DNA from 3 places in the Heyndrickxia sp. NPDC080065 genome. Region 1 is predicted to be linked to each of the others. Evidence: a T-box and tRNA genes for the amino acid it is inferred to sense, from the RefSeq annotation. Region 1 holds a T-box; the other regions hold tRNA genes.

Region 1 (5,366 bases):
CTTTCTTCTATATCAACATAAGAAATATAAAACTTGACTGTATTTTCGTTAATACGTTCGATTTCCATACATCAACTCTCCCTTCTATTTGAAAGTTATGAAGGGACTGTTCCCCCATATAAGGCCAGTGTATGATTAGTATTATATAATATTTTACACTTGTACTCTTATTTTATGATAAAAAGCTTATAATTGGAAATAAAAAGTCTACCCAATTTAAAATTCCACTTATACCTAAAAGTGTCCACAAATTTTTAAAGACACTATAAAAAATTCTATTGTTTTGCTAATTTTATCGGATTTATCGAAAATATTCAAGACTAAATTTTCAGTAAACATTTCCACAATACATAAAACGCCTTCATTCCAAACAATATGGGCATGAAGGCGTGAGTAAGAAAAAAACTATAAATTTTACAGTAGTCAGATGTTAGAAGTAAGATTAAAGAAATCCCGAATTGATGATTTCTATATCTATTAACATTTGACAAAGATTTTATGTTAAGATAATTCTTAATTAACCAACTTTTGAGCTTCAAGCAATTGATACGAACGTACTTTACGTGGTAAGAATCGGCGAATTTCATCCTCGTTATATCCAACTTGTAAACGTTTCTCGTCTACCATAATTGGGCGTCTTAATAATCCAGGATTTTTTTGAATTAATTTATATAACTTTTGTAAAGGGTACGTATCTAAGTCGACGTTTAGCTTTTGGAAAGTTTTTGAGCGTGTAGAGATAATTTCATCTGTACCGTCTTCCGTCATTCTTAGTATTTCTTTTATTTCATCTAAACTCAATGGTTCAGAAAAAATGTTACGTTCTTTATATTCAATATTATTTTCCTCAAGCCATGATCTTGCTTTTCTACATGATGTACAACTAGGTGAAGTGTATAATGTTACCATTTATCATTCACACTCCTTAATTTAGATTTTGTATACATAATCCAGCAAGGATTATTGATTTTTAAATTAAAATTACTTTAAATAAAAAATCTATATTATGTATTATACACTAATTACACTTCAATGAATATATTTTTTGAAAAAATGCTTCTTACAAAAATTAAAATTGTCAGCAATGTGACAATAGTCGTATTGCCAGCAACAGTATTTTTTTCCTAAAAACATGAATTAATTGAACCTTAAATTTCTTTTATTTATGAGCTATAACATATTCATTGATTATCAATCTCAATTGAAAATTCTTACCTTATTGTTCATTATTGATTTACATCTTAATATGTTATGAATTTAGTTTCTCATAGAAATATTAAAATTTGCTTAAAGTTTTATTGACTTTTTCTGAGAATTTAGATACAATATGATAAATTTTATAAACATTAAATTGCATTGATAAAGAGTAGTACATTTGATCTAGCTTTAATAGAGAGTTTGTGGTTGGTGTAAACAAACAAGCTGATCTTATGGAATGGACTTTGGAGCACCAAAAATGAAAGGCTAAGGCTTATTAGTTTTTGGCGTATATCTCACGTTAATGAGATTCCATGATCATTTACATGGAACTAAGAGGCTAATATTTTAGCACTTAGGGTGGCACCGCGGAATCAACCATTCGTCCCTATTTTTATAGGGACGAATGGTTTTTATTTTTTATACGGAGGGATTTATAATGAAAACGATATTCTCTGGGATACAACCTAGCGGAACTATTACATTAGGTAATTACATTGGGGCATTAATGCAATTTGTAGAACTACAAGATGAATACAATTGTTATTTTTGTATTGTAGATCAACATGCGATTACTGTTCCCCAAGATCGTTTAGTGTTGCGCCAAAATATTCGAAATTTAGCAGCTCTTTATATTGCCGCTGGACTTGATCCTGAAAAAGTAACCTTATTTATTCAATCTGAGGTTCCAGCCCATGCACAAGCAGGTTGGATGCTACAATGTGTCGCTTATATTGGTGAATTAGAGCGTATGACACAATTTAAAGACAAGTCTAGTGGTAAGGATTCAGTAACTGCAGGACTACTAACATACCCGCCGCTAATGGCTGCAGATATTCTGCTTTATAACACAGATTTAGTCCCTGTAGGTGAAGATCAAAAGCAGCATCTTGAGTTAACTAGAGATTTGGCTGAAAGATTCAATAAGAAATATAATGATATTTTCACCATACCAGAAGTTCGAATTCCTAAAGTAGGGGCGAGAATTATGTCTTTACAGGATCCATTGAAAAAAATGAGTAAGTCGGATCCTAATACAAAAGGCTTTATTTCCTTACTTGATGATCCAAAAACAATTGAGAAAAAAATTAAGAGTTCGGTTACTGACTCAGAAGGAATAGTGAAATACGACAAAGAAAATAAGCCTGGAATTTCTAACCTTCTATCTATTTACTCGATTATTGAAAACAGGCCAATTGATGAAATTGTTGCGCAATATGAAGGTAAAGGCTATGGAGAATTTAAAACTGATTTAGCTGCTGTAGTAGTTAATAGATTTTCTGCAATTCAAAAAAAATACTTTGAATTAGTTGAATCAGATGAACTAGATAAGATTTTGGACAACGGGGCTGAAAAAGCAAATAAGGTTGCTAATAAAATGCTCAAAAAAATGGAAAACGCAATGGGCCTTGGAAGAAAACGTAAATAACCGTCAAAAAGAGTACTCCATTCATAATGGTGTACTCTTTTTCAAGGTGTTAATTTACCTTCGGACCATGCTCCATTTCCCATAGTTTTTCAAAAAAGGGTTGTCCTTTAATCAAATTTTCACATAGGTTTACATGTTTTTCACTCCATCCACACTTCACTTCGTCATAAAGTTTGTTCCACACATCATTAAAATCCATCATTTGAATTTCCGGATAACGTTCTGGTGACCATTCTGTGTACCAATATCGGATTTCAGCCGCATTTTTTGAGGAATAAAGCTGATCCAATGCCATAAAAAGTAATTGTTTTAATTGTCTTTCTTTTCTTGTAAGTCCCCACATATTTACTGGTTCCGGAGATAAAATATGATGTTCCTTTTTAACATCGACTTTTTCAAATTTAAATTCTGCTGGTTCATGCTGTTCAATCATTTCATATACTAACTGCTCTTGACGTGGAATCAGTCTGCTTTTCCGAATCGGTATATTATAACCAATCGTATCAACGGCTAATATTCCCTTTCCATCAGTAACAACAAAGCAATATTCTAGTTGTACACGTTCATGATTTTTTCTTGAAAAAGCTTTTTGGTAAACATCATTCATTAATTCAGATGGTAACTCACTTAAATCATTTTCTATGTAATCGTATAATAAAGAATCAACTAATAATAATGGTACTTGATCTAATAATTCAATCGTGTCATCTCTTCTCCATTCATGAAAATGACAAATATTGTACCCATTTTCTTCCCCTTCAAACCAATTTACCCATACATCATGAAGATACAGCATTCGTTAACCCCCTTGCATCAACTGTTTGCAATAAGTATGGGCAGTTTTAAGTAAAATTATTCCTCCCTTTACAATTTAAACATTCAGTAATAGCAAGTCTACTAAATATCGATAAAGCACATAAAAAAATCCCAACCATTTTTGGCAGGGATCATGTTTCAGTTAAGATTTCGGATTTAATGCATCTTTTAAGCCTTCACCAATGAAATTAATGGAAAGAGTTGTTATTGTAATAATTAATGCAGGTGGAACCCAAATCCATGGTTTATATTGGAGTACATCTGGTTCATTTGCTGAAGATAACATATTCCCCCAGCTTGGGATCTCTTGAGGTACACCAAAGTTTAAATAACTTAATGCTGCTTCAAATACAATCATACTGGCGAAAGTAATACTTGCTTGTACGATGATCGTCGAAAGAATATTTGGCAATAGGTGCTTAATAATAATTTTTGATGAAGAACATCCTATTGATCTTGACGCTAATACATATTCGTTTTCTTTCTCAGCTAATATTTTACTTCTTACGATACGTGCGACTCCACCCCAGGTAAGAAAGCTGATTACCATAATTAAAACCCAAACACCATTAACTTTCCCAAATAAAATGGTATTTAATACGACAACAAATACTATGAAGGGGAAGTTAAGCACAAAATCTGTAAAGCGCATGAGTATGCTATCGACTGTTCCACCAAAATAACCAGCTATCGAACCCATGATCGTTCCAAATAAAATTACTAGAAATGTACAGGAGAGTCCTACTACTAAAGATATTCTTCCACCGTACATCAACCTGGTGAACACATCCCGTCCACTTTTATCTGTACCTAAAAAATGCTCAGATGAAGGGGATAATGACATTGTTTTTATATTTACTTTAATAATATCTTGTGTTGAAATAATCGGTGCTAATATTGATATTAAAGCAATCAAAACTAAAAATACTAAGCTTACCATAGCCAGCTTGTTTTTTACAAATTTTCGACGAGCAATGGCCCATGGAGAGAGACTTTTTTGTATTGGTTTTCCTATTAATTTATCTGTTACTACTTCCATGTCCATCCTCCCTAATCTAAACGTATACGCGGATCGACAACCCCGTATAATATATCAGCTATTAAATTCCCGAATAATGTTAAAAACGAGAACATCATTGTCAAGGTCATTAGTACCGGATAATCCTTATTGTTAACGGAATCAAGAAATAGTTGTCCAATACCCGGATAAGTAAAAATGGTTTCTGTAATAATTGCCCCACTGATAATTGACACAATATCAAATCCTAAAAAGGTAACGAGTGGAATAATTGAATTACGCAAAATATGTACATTGTATATTTTGCTTTCCTTTGTTCCTTTTGCTCTTGCTGTACGTACAAAATCTTTACGACTGTTTTCAATAATATCGTTGCGTAAAAACTGTGTATAACTTGCTGTACTTAAAAGACCTAGCATGAGTGCTGGTAAAATAACATGATGAATTTTACTTAGCCAGTAATCAAATGTTCCTTCCGTGAGAGTAATATCAACAGATCCATTAGAAGGAAATATGTTTAGTTGGAATGAAAAAAAGTAAATACAAAATACAGCAGCAACAAATGATGGGATTGACAGACCTAGATAGTTTACCCCGCCTATGAAATGGTCTCCGATCGTATACGGTTTCCTCCCAGCATACATGCCCATAAAAAATGCAAAAATATAAGTTAATAAAAGTGATGTTACTCCTAAAAAGATTGTATTAGGAATTTTTTCTCCTATCACATCGCTAACAGGTATTCTATAACGTACCGAATTTCCAAAATCTCCTTGAACAAAATCCTTTATCCATCTATAATATTGCTCATAAATTGGGTCATTATAGCCCAACTTATCACGCATATGTGCAATATATTTTGGATCTGTTTTGGTCGGATCTATTTCCCCACTGAAGGCGTCCCCT
Region 2 (5,366 bases), on a different contig from region 1:
GTATTCTCGGACTATTAATTAATGCACGAACAATCCCAACACGTTGCGCCTCACCACCCGAAAGTTGTGTCGGAAATTTAGACCATGCATGTTCATTAATCCCTACTTGTATTAATAATTCTTTCGCTTTTTGTACGAGTTCACGCTTATTCTTATTTACTAAAAGACCACTTGCAAGTACATTATCGAGTACGCTCATATTGTCTAGTAAATATATTTGTTGAAATACAAAACCACAATTATTTCTTCTAAATATAGCTAGTTGATCATTGTTTAGTTTAGCTAAATTTTTCCCACCAAAATCAATTTCTCCTAACGTTGGTTTATCCATACCACTCAATGCGTAAAGAAAAGTCGATTTTCCAGATCCTGAACTACCCATTATGATAGTAAAATCCCCTTCAAATAAACTGATATCTAAATTTTTTAAAACATGCTGCTGAAATCCACCGCTCGAAAAGGTTTTACTTAGTTTTTTAGTTATAAGTATTGTCTTTGTCATGTTTTTTAACACTCTCCCTTTATTAAACTCATGTATGTATTTTTAACTCAAAAAAAAGACCGTAATAAAGATTACAGTCTTAGCTTACAAAATGAATTCTTATTAAGTCTTTGCGGAATTCTTAATTATTCCTTAATTAGGAAGCAAGCTTTATTTTCAAGACTACAGTAAATCCATCATCTCGATTGAAACAGTTAATTTGGCCTTGCATATTTTCCATGAAGTACTTCGATATATAAAGCCCAAGTCCTGAACCATTCTTGCCTTCGACATTTTTTCCTCGATAATATTTATTGAACAGTAGCGGCAATTCTTTTTCGCTAATTCCCGGTCCAAAATCTTGAATATGAAGTTCAAGATAATCCTGAATAATTTGAAAATTAATCAAGATTTTTGTTCCTGCATACTTATATGAATTACTAATAATATTATCAATTACCTGCTGCATTCGTACGGGATCAGTTAAAATTATACAAGGTGGAACTGGATCATAAAAGATTTGATGATCGTAATTGACATTTTCAATCATTTCAACAAGTACTTCACTCGATTCCTCAGTTACTGTTAATTTTAACTGTTGTAGTTCTTCTAAAGTAGCGTGAAACATATCCGTAACAAGTAAGTTAATTTGCTCTGCTTTTGAATTGATTATATTTACGTGCTTTATAAGCTTTTCATCTTTTATTTGCATAAGCATTAACTCACTTACCGCTTTTATCGAAGCAATAGGTGTCTTAATATCATGACTTATTGTGGCTACAAGCTCTTTCTTGCTACGGTTGGATTCATACTCTCTTTGACGAGCAGCATAGAGTTCCTCACGTAATAAATCAAAACTTTCAGTGAATGCGCCAAAGTAATTGTTCTTGTCCATATTTAAAGGAATATCTAGATTACCTCTAGCGACATTCGCCGCGAAATGTTGAAGTTGCTGAAACGGTTGAAATAACGTTTTATAAATATAGGAAAAATGAATAATACTAACAATTATTAATAGACCAACTATTAAAACAAATGATACAACCAGTTCCTTTTTCATTTTTTGCACTATTTCTTGTTCGTTATTGTGAATAATAATTTTCCCTACAACTTCATCTTTTTGAAACACATCTATAATCGAATCTCTATTTTTGATGGCATCGTATACATTGGTAAACTGAGTATCAGGTGTTTGATAAATTACGTTTTCCAAGTTATCTATAATAATAAGCGATTGGTTAAAACTACTGTTTTTAAGTGTTTCTTTATTAATTTGTCCCCAATTTTTTTCGACAGTTTTCACTACTTCATTAATAGCTATAATATTCACTTCTGAAATATTTTTTTTGTTAATCATAATTATTGGGAAAGTAATTCCTGTAGCAATAAGAACCACAAAGGTAACCATTAGTAGTTTTATTCTCATTGCTTAGTATCCTCTAACACATACCCTGTTCCCCATACCGTTTTTATAAATTGCGGGTCCTTTGGATTTTCTTCAATTTTCTCGCGTAAATGTCGAATATGTACGTTTAGGGTCCCATCCCCGACAAAGGAATCTCCCCAAACATTTTGAAACAATTCATCTTTGGTAACAATACGGTTTTTATTATTCGCCAAATAATACAGAAGTTTATATTCCATCGTTTTTAGTTGAATATCCAACCCTTTTACTCGAACACGATGAAGTTTTGTATCAATTTGGATTTCTCCAAACTCTACAACTTCTTGCTGGTTACTAGAACCATTGCCATATCTTTTGAGTACTGCTTTAACTTTTGCTAGCAAAATACTGAGTGTATATGGCTTTTGAATATAATCGTCACCACCTATGTTAAGCGCAATTAGAACGTCGTCATCACTAGAGCGAGCACTTATAAATAGAATCGGAACCTGCGTTGTTTTACGCAATTTTTTACACAAATCAAACCCTGATTCATTACCAAGGTTGATGTCTAATAGAATCAATGATGGCTCATGCTCCTTCAAAAAAATCTCGCACCCCTCTGCATTTGTAACAAATGCTGTTTTGACTTCGAACATATTAAAATATTCAGAAGTTGTTTCAGCCAAAGCAATCTCATCATCAACAATTAAACAATCTAATTTCATCATAATTCTCCTAGAAAAAGACTTTCCTACTTGTTTAACAGGATATCTACAGTATACATTAAGTTCGATAAGTAGATATAAATTAATGGATTTTCTTACATATTTAACAAAAAGTAAATTTATAAAATACTATAATACAACTATATGGAATGAAAAAAAGACAAAGAACACATCCCTGGACAAGAAAATTAGGACAAGGGGACATAAGAAAAGAGATCCCGCCCCCAATTGAATGCTCATTGAAAATTATTATTTTAAAAATCCATTTCCACTTAAGTAGAATTTGATATTTCTATCCTAAAATACATCGGAATCTTCGCTTATATATCTATTCTAACACTAAAACAACCCTTAAAAATGCCGTTTATAAGCCATTTCCAAGGGTTCTAAATATTATATTAGCTTCAGCAGTGCTACTCCTTCACGATGTGCAGAGTATATGTGGCAACACATGGGTGATGTTGAGTTTACTATACTTACAAAATTATACTTATTGCACATAATCTGAAATATCATCTAATAAAGCATTTTTTATCTTTCTTAAGCTAATAGGATATGATTGTGACTTTACATTCTCAAGTGCTTTTAATATATAATCAATACCTTTAATAGCACTTTTCTTTTGTAATAGAAGACTTTTTTGATTATATTCTACTGGCATCATATTTAAGTATTTATAATACTCTTCACGTATGCTTTTAGAACAAGTCATATCCATTTCAAGACAATATTGCATTGTGTAAAATTTTTATTTTTTTAAGAAATTAAAGGCCCTACTATATACATTGCTCTTCAATGTTTGAATTAGCCTATCTCTTTCTTCACTTGTCTTGAAAATAGTCTTTATTAGGTCTGAGTCAGACAAAATATCTTTATAGATATGAAGCCCTTTATTAACATCATGGCTATTTTTCAAGCTATCATTCACGCAGGTCTGAAAGTCCTCACCGCCACTAACTAATAATGGCTGTTCCTCTTCGTGTAACTCCACAATAATGGTTCTTCTTTTTGCCATTTCTCTACACTCCTTTAAGGTTAATAAAGGTGGTAGCACAATATTTTTACGCACACGATTATTAGACACGACCAAAATAAAAGGATTGCGTGTCCAGTCATAAAGACTAAACTCACAATCCTTGTTATACCGCGAAAAAATGCGGGTTTTAGTTAAAATTTGATACCGGTGGTCGGGGTCGAACCGACACTCCTCACGGAACACGATTTTGAGTCGTGCGCGTCTGCCAATTCCGCCACACCGGCATAATATGGAGGCGGCAACCGGATTCGAACCGGTGGTAAAGGTTTTGCAGACCTCTGCCTTACCACTTGGCTATGCCGCCTTATTATTGGAGCGGAAGACGGGATTCGAACCCGCGACCCCCACCTTGGCAAGGTGGTGTTCTACCACTGAACTACTTCCGCAAACTGGGCTAGCTGGATTCGAACCAACGAGTGACGGAGTCAAAGTCCGTTGCCTTACCACTTGGCTATAGCCCAATAATAATATATTCATTTCAGAATACATTGTGAAAATATATGGGGCGATTGATGGGAATCGAACCCACGAGTGTCGGAGCCACAATCCGATGCGTTAACCACTTCGCCACAACCGCCATAATATTTTGGCAGGGGTAGTAGGAATCGAACCCACACTGAAGGTTTTGGAGACCTTAGTTCTACCTTTAAACTATACCCCTATGTAAATGGTGGAGGGGGACGGATTCGAACCGCCGAACCCTGAGGGAGCGGATTTACAGTCCGCCGCGTTTAGCCACTTCGCTACCCCTCCACAATGTGAAACTGGTGCCGGCCAGAGGACTTGAACCCCCAACCTACTGATTACAAGTCAGTTGCTCTACCAATTGAGCTAGGCCGGCTAAATGGTGGCTCGGGACGGAATCGAACCGCCGACACATGGATTTTCAGTCCATTGCTCTACCGACTGAGCTACCGAGCCTTATGTATTATTTAAAATGGCGGTCCGGACGGGACTCGAACCCGCGACCTCCTGCGTGACAGGCAGGCATTCTAACCAACTGAACTACCGGACCGAAGTATTTTCAATGTTTATTGAAAATAACTTACTTAATTGCGGAGGCAGGATTTGAACCTGCGACCTTCGGGTTATGAGCCCGACGAGCTACCAGACTGCTCCACCCCGCGATAATATTATGGTGGAGGATGACGGGATCGAACCGCCGACCCCCTGCTTGTAAGGCAGGTGCTCTCCCAGCTGAGCTAATCCTCCATTAGGTATATTCTAATGTTATTTATAAAATGGTGACCCGTACGGGATTCGAACCCGTGTTACCGCCGTGAAAGGGCGGTGTCTTAACCGCTTGACCAACGGGCCACATAAGTTAAATGGCGGAGAGCAAGGGATTTGAACCCTTGAGACAGCTCTTAACCGTCTACACGATTTCCAATCGTGCTCCTTCGGCCACTCGGACAGCTCTCCTTATGGCTCCGCAGGTAGGATTCGAACCTACGACCGATCGGTTAACAGCCGATAGCTCTACCACTGAGCTACTGCGGAATAATACGCTTGGCAGCGTCCTACTCTTGCAGGGGGAGAACCCCCAACTACCATCGGCGCTGAGAAGCTTAACTTCCGTGTTCGGGATGGGAACGGGTGTGACCTTCTCGCTATTGCTACCAAACCTTATGGACATATATTATTATACATGTTTTTGAGATTTTTTCAAGAAGAAATTTTAATTCATTCCTTCAAAACTAGATATAGGAGAAATAACGGTTCATAACTTTGAATCAA
Region 3 (5,366 bases), on a different contig from region 1:
GTCACACCCGTTCCCATCCCGAACACGGAAGTTAAGCTTCTCAGCGCCGATGGTAGTTGGGGGCTCTCCCCCTGCAAGAGTAGGACGTTGCCAGGCTACGCCCCTATTGGGGCTATTATTTTGTCTGATTATATAGATTGGCCCGTTGGTCAAGCGGTTAAGACACCGCCCTTTCACGGCGGTAACACGGGTTCGAATCCCGTACGGGTCACCATTTTATTACATAAATTCATTTGTTGGAGGATTAGCTCAGCTGGGAGAGCACCTGCCTTACAAGCAGGGGGTCGGCGGTTCGATCCCGTCATCCTCCACCATTCATTTTATTTTTTATTACGAGCCATTAGCTCAGTTGGTAGAGCACGATCGAGTAAGCTGCGGAGCAAAACATCAGCGTACCAATCGAGCCGCATCTTGAATAAGCCTCCTGAGATTGGGACGTCGTAGATGCACAAAGTTAGGTAGATTTTTAAATAATAAATATTATCTTATTACGAGCCATTAGCTCAGTTGGTAGAGCATCTGACTTTTAATCAGAGGGTCGAAGGTTCGAGTCCTTCATGGCTCATAAAAGTTTTCTTAAGTAAAAAAACTTGCTATAATTGCGGAAGTAGTTCAGTGGTAGAACACCACCTTGCCAAGGTGGGGGTCGCGGGTTCGAATCCCGTCTTCCGCTCCAGATACCCTTGCCGGGGTGGCGGAACTGGCAGACGCACAGGACTTAAAATCCTGCGGTAGGTGACTACCGTACCGGTTCGATTCCGGTCCTCGGCACCAACGTTTTTCAATATTATGCGCCCGTAGCTCAATTGGATAGAGCGTTTGACTACGGATCAAAAGGTTAGGGGTTCGACTCCTCTCGGGCGCGCCATATTTTTCGGGAAGTAGCTCAGCTTGGTAGAGCACATGGTTTGGGACCATGGGGTCGCAGGTTCGAATCCTGTCTTCCCGACCAGTTCTAGTTTATATAGTATTATGGGGCCTTAGCTCAGCTGGGAGAGCGCCTGCTTTGCACGCAGGAGGTCAGCGGTTCGATCCCGCTAGGCTCCATTTTTAAAATCATGGCGGTGTAGCTCAGCTGGCTAGAGCGTACGGTTCATACCCGTAAGGTCGGGGGTTCGATCCCCTCCGCCGCTATCTTAATTAATATGATAATGGACCCTTAGCTCAGCTGGTTAGAGCAGACGGCTCATAACCGTCCGGTCGTAGGTTCGAGTCCTACAGGGTCCATTTAAAACGGAGGAATACCCAAGTCTGGCTGAAGGGATCGGTCTTGAAAACCGACAGGCGGGTTAAACCGCGCGGGGGTTCGAATCCCTCTTCCTCCGCCATATAATAATGGTCCGGTAGTTCAGCTGGTTAGAATGCCTGCCTGTCACGCAGGAGGTCGCGGGTTCGAGTCCCGTCCGGACCGCCATTAAACTAAAAAATTATATAGCTTAATAAGATGGAGGGGTAGCGAAGTGGCTAAACGCGGCGGACTGTAAATCCGCTCCCTCAGGGTTCGGCGGTTCGAATCCGTCCCCCTCCACCATTTTAGGGGTATAGTTTAATGGTAAAACGAAGGTCTCCAAAACCTTTGATGTGGGTTCGATTCCTACTACCCCTGCCAATATAATATTAAACATGCGGGTGTAGTTTAGTGGTAAAACTACAGCCTTCCAAGCTGTTGTCGTGGGTTCGATTCCCATCACCCGCTCCAAATTACATAAAGGGCCTATAGCTCAGCTGGTTAGAGCGCACGCCTGATAAGCGTGAGGTCGATGGTTCGAGTCCATTTAGGCCCATTAATAAAATATACGTTTCTAAACTAGCTATTTTTATTTAGCTAGTTTTTTATTGTTTAACGAAACAGTTTACTTCTAGCGGCAGCGGAAAATCCCACAAGGTTAAAAACTAGCCACTGAGGAAAGTATGATTTATTATTTTCTTCTCAATGAATATATAGTTCTACTTTGGTTACTAGGGGATTATTTCATTTAGAAGGGAACATTATTTCGGAATTGTGGACCATATCTCCGGTTCTGTGGACCATTTTTATCAGAATGTGGATCAAGTTCTTAGTACTGTGGACCGTTTCCTTCAGAAGGGATCTTTATTTCGGATTTAGGGACCATTTCTCTGGATCTGCGGATCATTTTTATAAAAATGTGGACCAATTTCTTAGAACTGAGGACCATTTCTTTCAGAGGGCCATTTTTTTCAGATTTGGGGATTCATTGTGATCCAAGCATCGCTTTGATTACCACTAGATCCTTTTTTTCTTTTAGGAATGTAGTAAAAACATATTTATCGAAAAATTAATCAAGGATATGTCTCAGTCTATGTAGTATATAAATAGGACGGGGTCAATTTTGAGTATGCCACTATCCTTATGACAGCGTGTCTTTGCAATTTAAAAATACCTTGTTCAATGTAAAATATAATAACTAGAATGGTGAGATACAATGACAAAATCAATTATCTTTGATATGGATGGAACTCTTTTTCAAACAAATAAAATATTAGAAATATCACTTTCAGAGACATTTGAGTACTTAAGAGTAAAGGAGGGATGGGAAGGGGAGACACCGATTGAAAAATACCGTGAAATAATGGGGGTTCCTTTGCCGGTGGTTTGGGAGAACTTATTACCTAATTATTCAAATGATGTTCGAATAATGGCAAATGATTTCTTTCATGCTAAACTAATCGATAATATTTATAAAGGGAATGGAGAGCTCTATCCAAATGTGACAGAAACTTTTGCCTATTTAAAAAGCAATGGATACACCATATTTGTTGCTAGTAATGGTCTACCGGAATATTTGAGTGCAATTGTAGAGTATTACAAATTAAATCAATGGCTGACCGATGTTTACAGTATTCAGCAGATTGAATCTCAAGATAAAGCTGAATTAGTTCGTATCTTGGTACAAAAATATAATATAACAGGTGGAGCTTTAGTAGGTGATCGAATTTCTGATATCCGTGCAGCTAAATCAAATGGGCTACTATCGATAGGATGTAATTTTGATTTTGCTCAAGCCGAGGAATTACAACACGCAGATAGAATAATAAACGATATTTCGGAATTAAAAAGTATATTAGAAGAAGGAGCCTTTCAAATTGAATAAATATTACTGGGATGATAAGTTGGAGTATTTAACCCGAACAAGAGATTTATATTATAACGACGATTATCTTGAGTTTTTAGTGAAATCAGTTTGGAAGATTGATAAACCTGTGAGCATGGTTGATTATGGCTGTGGATATGGATATTTAGGGTTAAAGTTATTGCCTTTGCTACCACATGGAAGTAGCTATACAGGAATTGACATGGGGGAGCAATTAATCCGTAATGCAGAAGAACTTTTTCAAAATCTCCCCTATCAATCTCGGTTTATTCAAGCGGATATTAACACGATTAATTTAGAAGAAGAATATGATATTGCTCTTTGTCATGCTTTTTTATTGCATGTGAATGATCCGATACATATATTGCAATCAATGATTAGCCGTGTGAAGGATGGCGGAAAAATCATCTGTTTCGAACCACATTGGATTTCTACTATGTCTTCCTATTATATTAACAACGAAGACCAATCAAAATTGATTCCTTTAGGCTTTCTTCAAAAATTATATGAACAAGATACAAAAAGGGATGGAAAAGATGGAAACATCGGCATTAAATTACCCATCTATTTAAGTGAACTGGGGGTTAAAGGTGTTCAATGCAGGGTAAGTGATAAAGTCAATTTCCTTGATTCAAATGATGATACGAACCTTAAACTGTACGAATCATTAAAAATGGATGGCTTTGGTGAAGTACCTGGAGAAGAAACTGAATTTATCAACCGTTTAATGGAAAGGGGAGCCACATTTTCTGAAGCGAAAAATCAATATGATTCACAGCTATATTTATCTAAACTATTTTCTCCTTCCTCCTCCTTGACCTATGCGCCAAATATGAAGATCACTTTTGGTACGGTAAAAAAATAGAACTTTTTTGTATTTAATTAATCTTCGGCGGACACCTGTTCCGTTATTTATGACAAAATGGGTTAATTTATTATATTTTCGGACATAGGTTCCGTTATTTAGTATTAAGACAGTAGTTTCCTTGTATTTTTCCATAAATAGCGTACCCAGTGTCCGCTTAGCCCTTAAATTATGGTCATTTAATAAAAATAACGGACTAAATGTCCGTATGATATGTTCTTAAGTTTTTCTCCACATTATCGGAACTATTTAGTATTTTAATCAAAGCCTTATTTCGGTAATAAAATCAAAGTCTCTGCAGTTGAAAAAGATTGCAGTTTTTGTTAGGATATAGAATGAACGTTCAGTATTAATTATGAATGTGTGCATAGATTTTCGATTGGATCGGAGTAGATTTGTGTGAATAAAAAGCAATTGCAAAGTGAGCAGACCAAAAAGCGGGTTGCTGATGCTGCAAGGGCCCTGTTTGTGCAGAAGGGATATAAGGCAACATCTATCGAAGAGATTGTTGAGGCAACAGGAAGCAGTAAAGGGAATATTTATTATCATTTTAAAAGCAAAGAAGGCCTATTTTTATATTTATTAGATGAATGGGATCGAGAATGGGTGCAAAAATGGGAACAAAAAGAGCCACTCTACCATACGACAACTGATAAATTGTTTGGGATGGCGGAGCAGATGGCTCTTGAAGACTTAAATCATCCTTTGACTAAAGCTGCTGATGAGTTCTTCAATAATGAAGAAAAAACAAATGAAATTGAAGAGCGTATCGCGGAAATGGTAAAAGGGCATCTGAGATTTAATCAACATTTGCTTCAGCAAGGGATTGATAGCGGTGAATTCAAAAGAGAAAATGTAGAAAGCCTTGCTGTTGTTCTAGAAAGTTTATGGATGGGACTTGGTCAGATGTCTCGAAGTACTAGTTTAGAGGAAGCACTTAAGCTCTACCACTTAGCTATTAAAGTGTTTCTATATGGGATTGCAAAGGACTCTAATTAAGGATTATTGGATTGCTGAATATCAGCTAATCGTTAAGAAGCTGTTTATTTATGTAATCCTTCTTTTGCCTATAATATAGAATGAACGTTCAGTATTTTTAAATTCGAAGTGGTTCTGTATCCTTAAATTATATACTGAAGGTATTTGGAGGTTTATATGTCACTATTGTTAAGAAATAGGGGAGCGATACTGCTTCTCATGTTAAATATATTTTTGATTTTTACTGGAATAGGTCTAGTGATTCCAATAATGCCAACTTATATGATAGAGCTTCATATAAATGGAAGCATTGTAGGATTGTTAGTTGCAGCATTTTCATTAACACAATTATTGTTTTCTCCATTTGCAGGAAGATTATCGGATACACTTGGAAGGAAAAAGATCATTGT

What was found. A T-box is a leader RNA that pairs with one kind of tRNA and senses whether it is charged. The one in region 1 lies ahead of trpS (tryptophan--tRNA ligase), so its partner is inferred to be a tRNA-Trp.
Region 2: it encodes a tRNA-Trp, which carries the amino acid that the T-box ahead of trpS (tryptophan--tRNA ligase) is inferred to sense. The anticodon was not compared.
Region 3: it encodes a tRNA-Trp, which carries the amino acid that the T-box ahead of trpS (tryptophan--tRNA ligase) is inferred to sense. The anticodon was not compared.

What each region holds. Positions count from the first base shown of each region.
Region 1 is NZ_JBNNWS010000008.1:212,606-217,971, reverse strand. It holds gene mecA (adaptor protein MecA) at 1-68, opposite strand, end outside; gene spxA (transcriptional regulator SpxA) at 514-909, opposite strand; T-box leader at 1,348-1,590, shown strand; gene trpS (tryptophan--tRNA ligase) at 1,634-2,626, shown strand; gene ACQKP0_RS11705 (YjbA family protein) at 2,676-3,422, opposite strand; gene opp4C (oligopeptide ABC transporter permease) at 3,585-4,481, opposite strand; gene opp4B (oligopeptide ABC transporter permease) at 4,493-5,366, opposite strand, start outside.
Region 2 is NZ_JBNNWS010000012.1:177,127-182,492, forward strand. It holds gene ACQKP0_RS16010 (ABC transporter ATP-binding protein) at 1-502, opposite strand, end outside; gene ACQKP0_RS16015 (HAMP domain-containing sensor histidine kinase) at 639-1,907, opposite strand; gene ACQKP0_RS16020 (response regulator transcription factor) at 1,904-2,593, opposite strand; gene ACQKP0_RS16025 (hypothetical protein) at 3,084-3,311, opposite strand; gene ACQKP0_RS16030 (hypothetical protein) at 3,342-3,608, opposite strand; tRNA gene ACQKP0_RS16035 (tRNA-Leu) at 3,772-3,853, opposite strand; tRNA gene ACQKP0_RS16040 (tRNA-Cys) at 3,860-3,933, opposite strand; tRNA gene ACQKP0_RS16045 (tRNA-Gly) at 3,941-4,015, opposite strand; tRNA gene ACQKP0_RS16050 (tRNA-Gln) at 4,019-4,090, opposite strand; tRNA gene ACQKP0_RS16055 (tRNA-His) at 4,131-4,206, opposite strand; tRNA gene ACQKP0_RS16060 (tRNA-Trp) at 4,217-4,290, opposite strand; tRNA gene ACQKP0_RS16065 (tRNA-Tyr) at 4,298-4,382, opposite strand; tRNA gene ACQKP0_RS16070 (tRNA-Thr) at 4,395-4,470, opposite strand; tRNA gene ACQKP0_RS16075 (tRNA-Phe) at 4,475-4,550, opposite strand; tRNA gene ACQKP0_RS16080 (tRNA-Asp) at 4,568-4,644, opposite strand; tRNA gene ACQKP0_RS16085 (tRNA-Met) at 4,683-4,756, opposite strand; tRNA gene ACQKP0_RS16090 (tRNA-Val) at 4,766-4,841, opposite strand; tRNA gene ACQKP0_RS16095 (tRNA-Glu) at 4,872-4,946, opposite strand; tRNA gene ACQKP0_RS16100 (tRNA-Ser) at 4,959-5,051, opposite strand; tRNA gene ACQKP0_RS16105 (tRNA-Asn) at 5,055-5,129, opposite strand; rRNA gene rrf (5S ribosomal RNA) at 5,137-5,253, opposite strand.
Region 3 is NZ_JBNNWS010000001.1:458,251-463,616, reverse strand. It holds rRNA gene rrf (5S ribosomal RNA) at 1-96, shown strand, start outside; tRNA gene ACQKP0_RS02185 (tRNA-Glu) at 140-214, shown strand; tRNA gene ACQKP0_RS02180 (tRNA-Val) at 239-314, shown strand; tRNA gene ACQKP0_RS02175 (tRNA-Lys) at 493-565, shown strand; tRNA gene ACQKP0_RS02170 (tRNA-Gly) at 602-676, shown strand; tRNA gene ACQKP0_RS02165 (tRNA-Leu) at 686-774, shown strand; tRNA gene ACQKP0_RS02160 (tRNA-Arg) at 792-868, shown strand; tRNA gene ACQKP0_RS02155 (tRNA-Pro) at 876-952, shown strand; tRNA gene ACQKP0_RS02150 (tRNA-Ala) at 975-1,047, shown strand; tRNA gene ACQKP0_RS02145 (tRNA-Met) at 1,061-1,134, shown strand; tRNA gene ACQKP0_RS02140 (tRNA-Ile) at 1,154-1,227, shown strand; tRNA gene ACQKP0_RS02135 (tRNA-Ser) at 1,236-1,328, shown strand; tRNA gene ACQKP0_RS02130 (tRNA-Asp) at 1,338-1,414, shown strand; tRNA gene ACQKP0_RS02125 (tRNA-Tyr) at 1,447-1,531, shown strand; tRNA gene ACQKP0_RS02120 (tRNA-Trp) at 1,536-1,609, shown strand; tRNA gene ACQKP0_RS02115 (tRNA-Gly) at 1,626-1,699, shown strand; tRNA gene ACQKP0_RS02110 (tRNA-Ile) at 1,711-1,784, shown strand; gene ACQKP0_RS02105 (HAD hydrolase-like protein) at 2,445-3,113, shown strand; gene ACQKP0_RS02100 (class I SAM-dependent methyltransferase) at 3,106-3,978, shown strand; gene ACQKP0_RS02095 (TetR/AcrR family transcriptional regulator) at 4,378-4,977, shown strand; gene ACQKP0_RS02090 (MFS transporter) at 5,134-5,366, shown strand, end outside.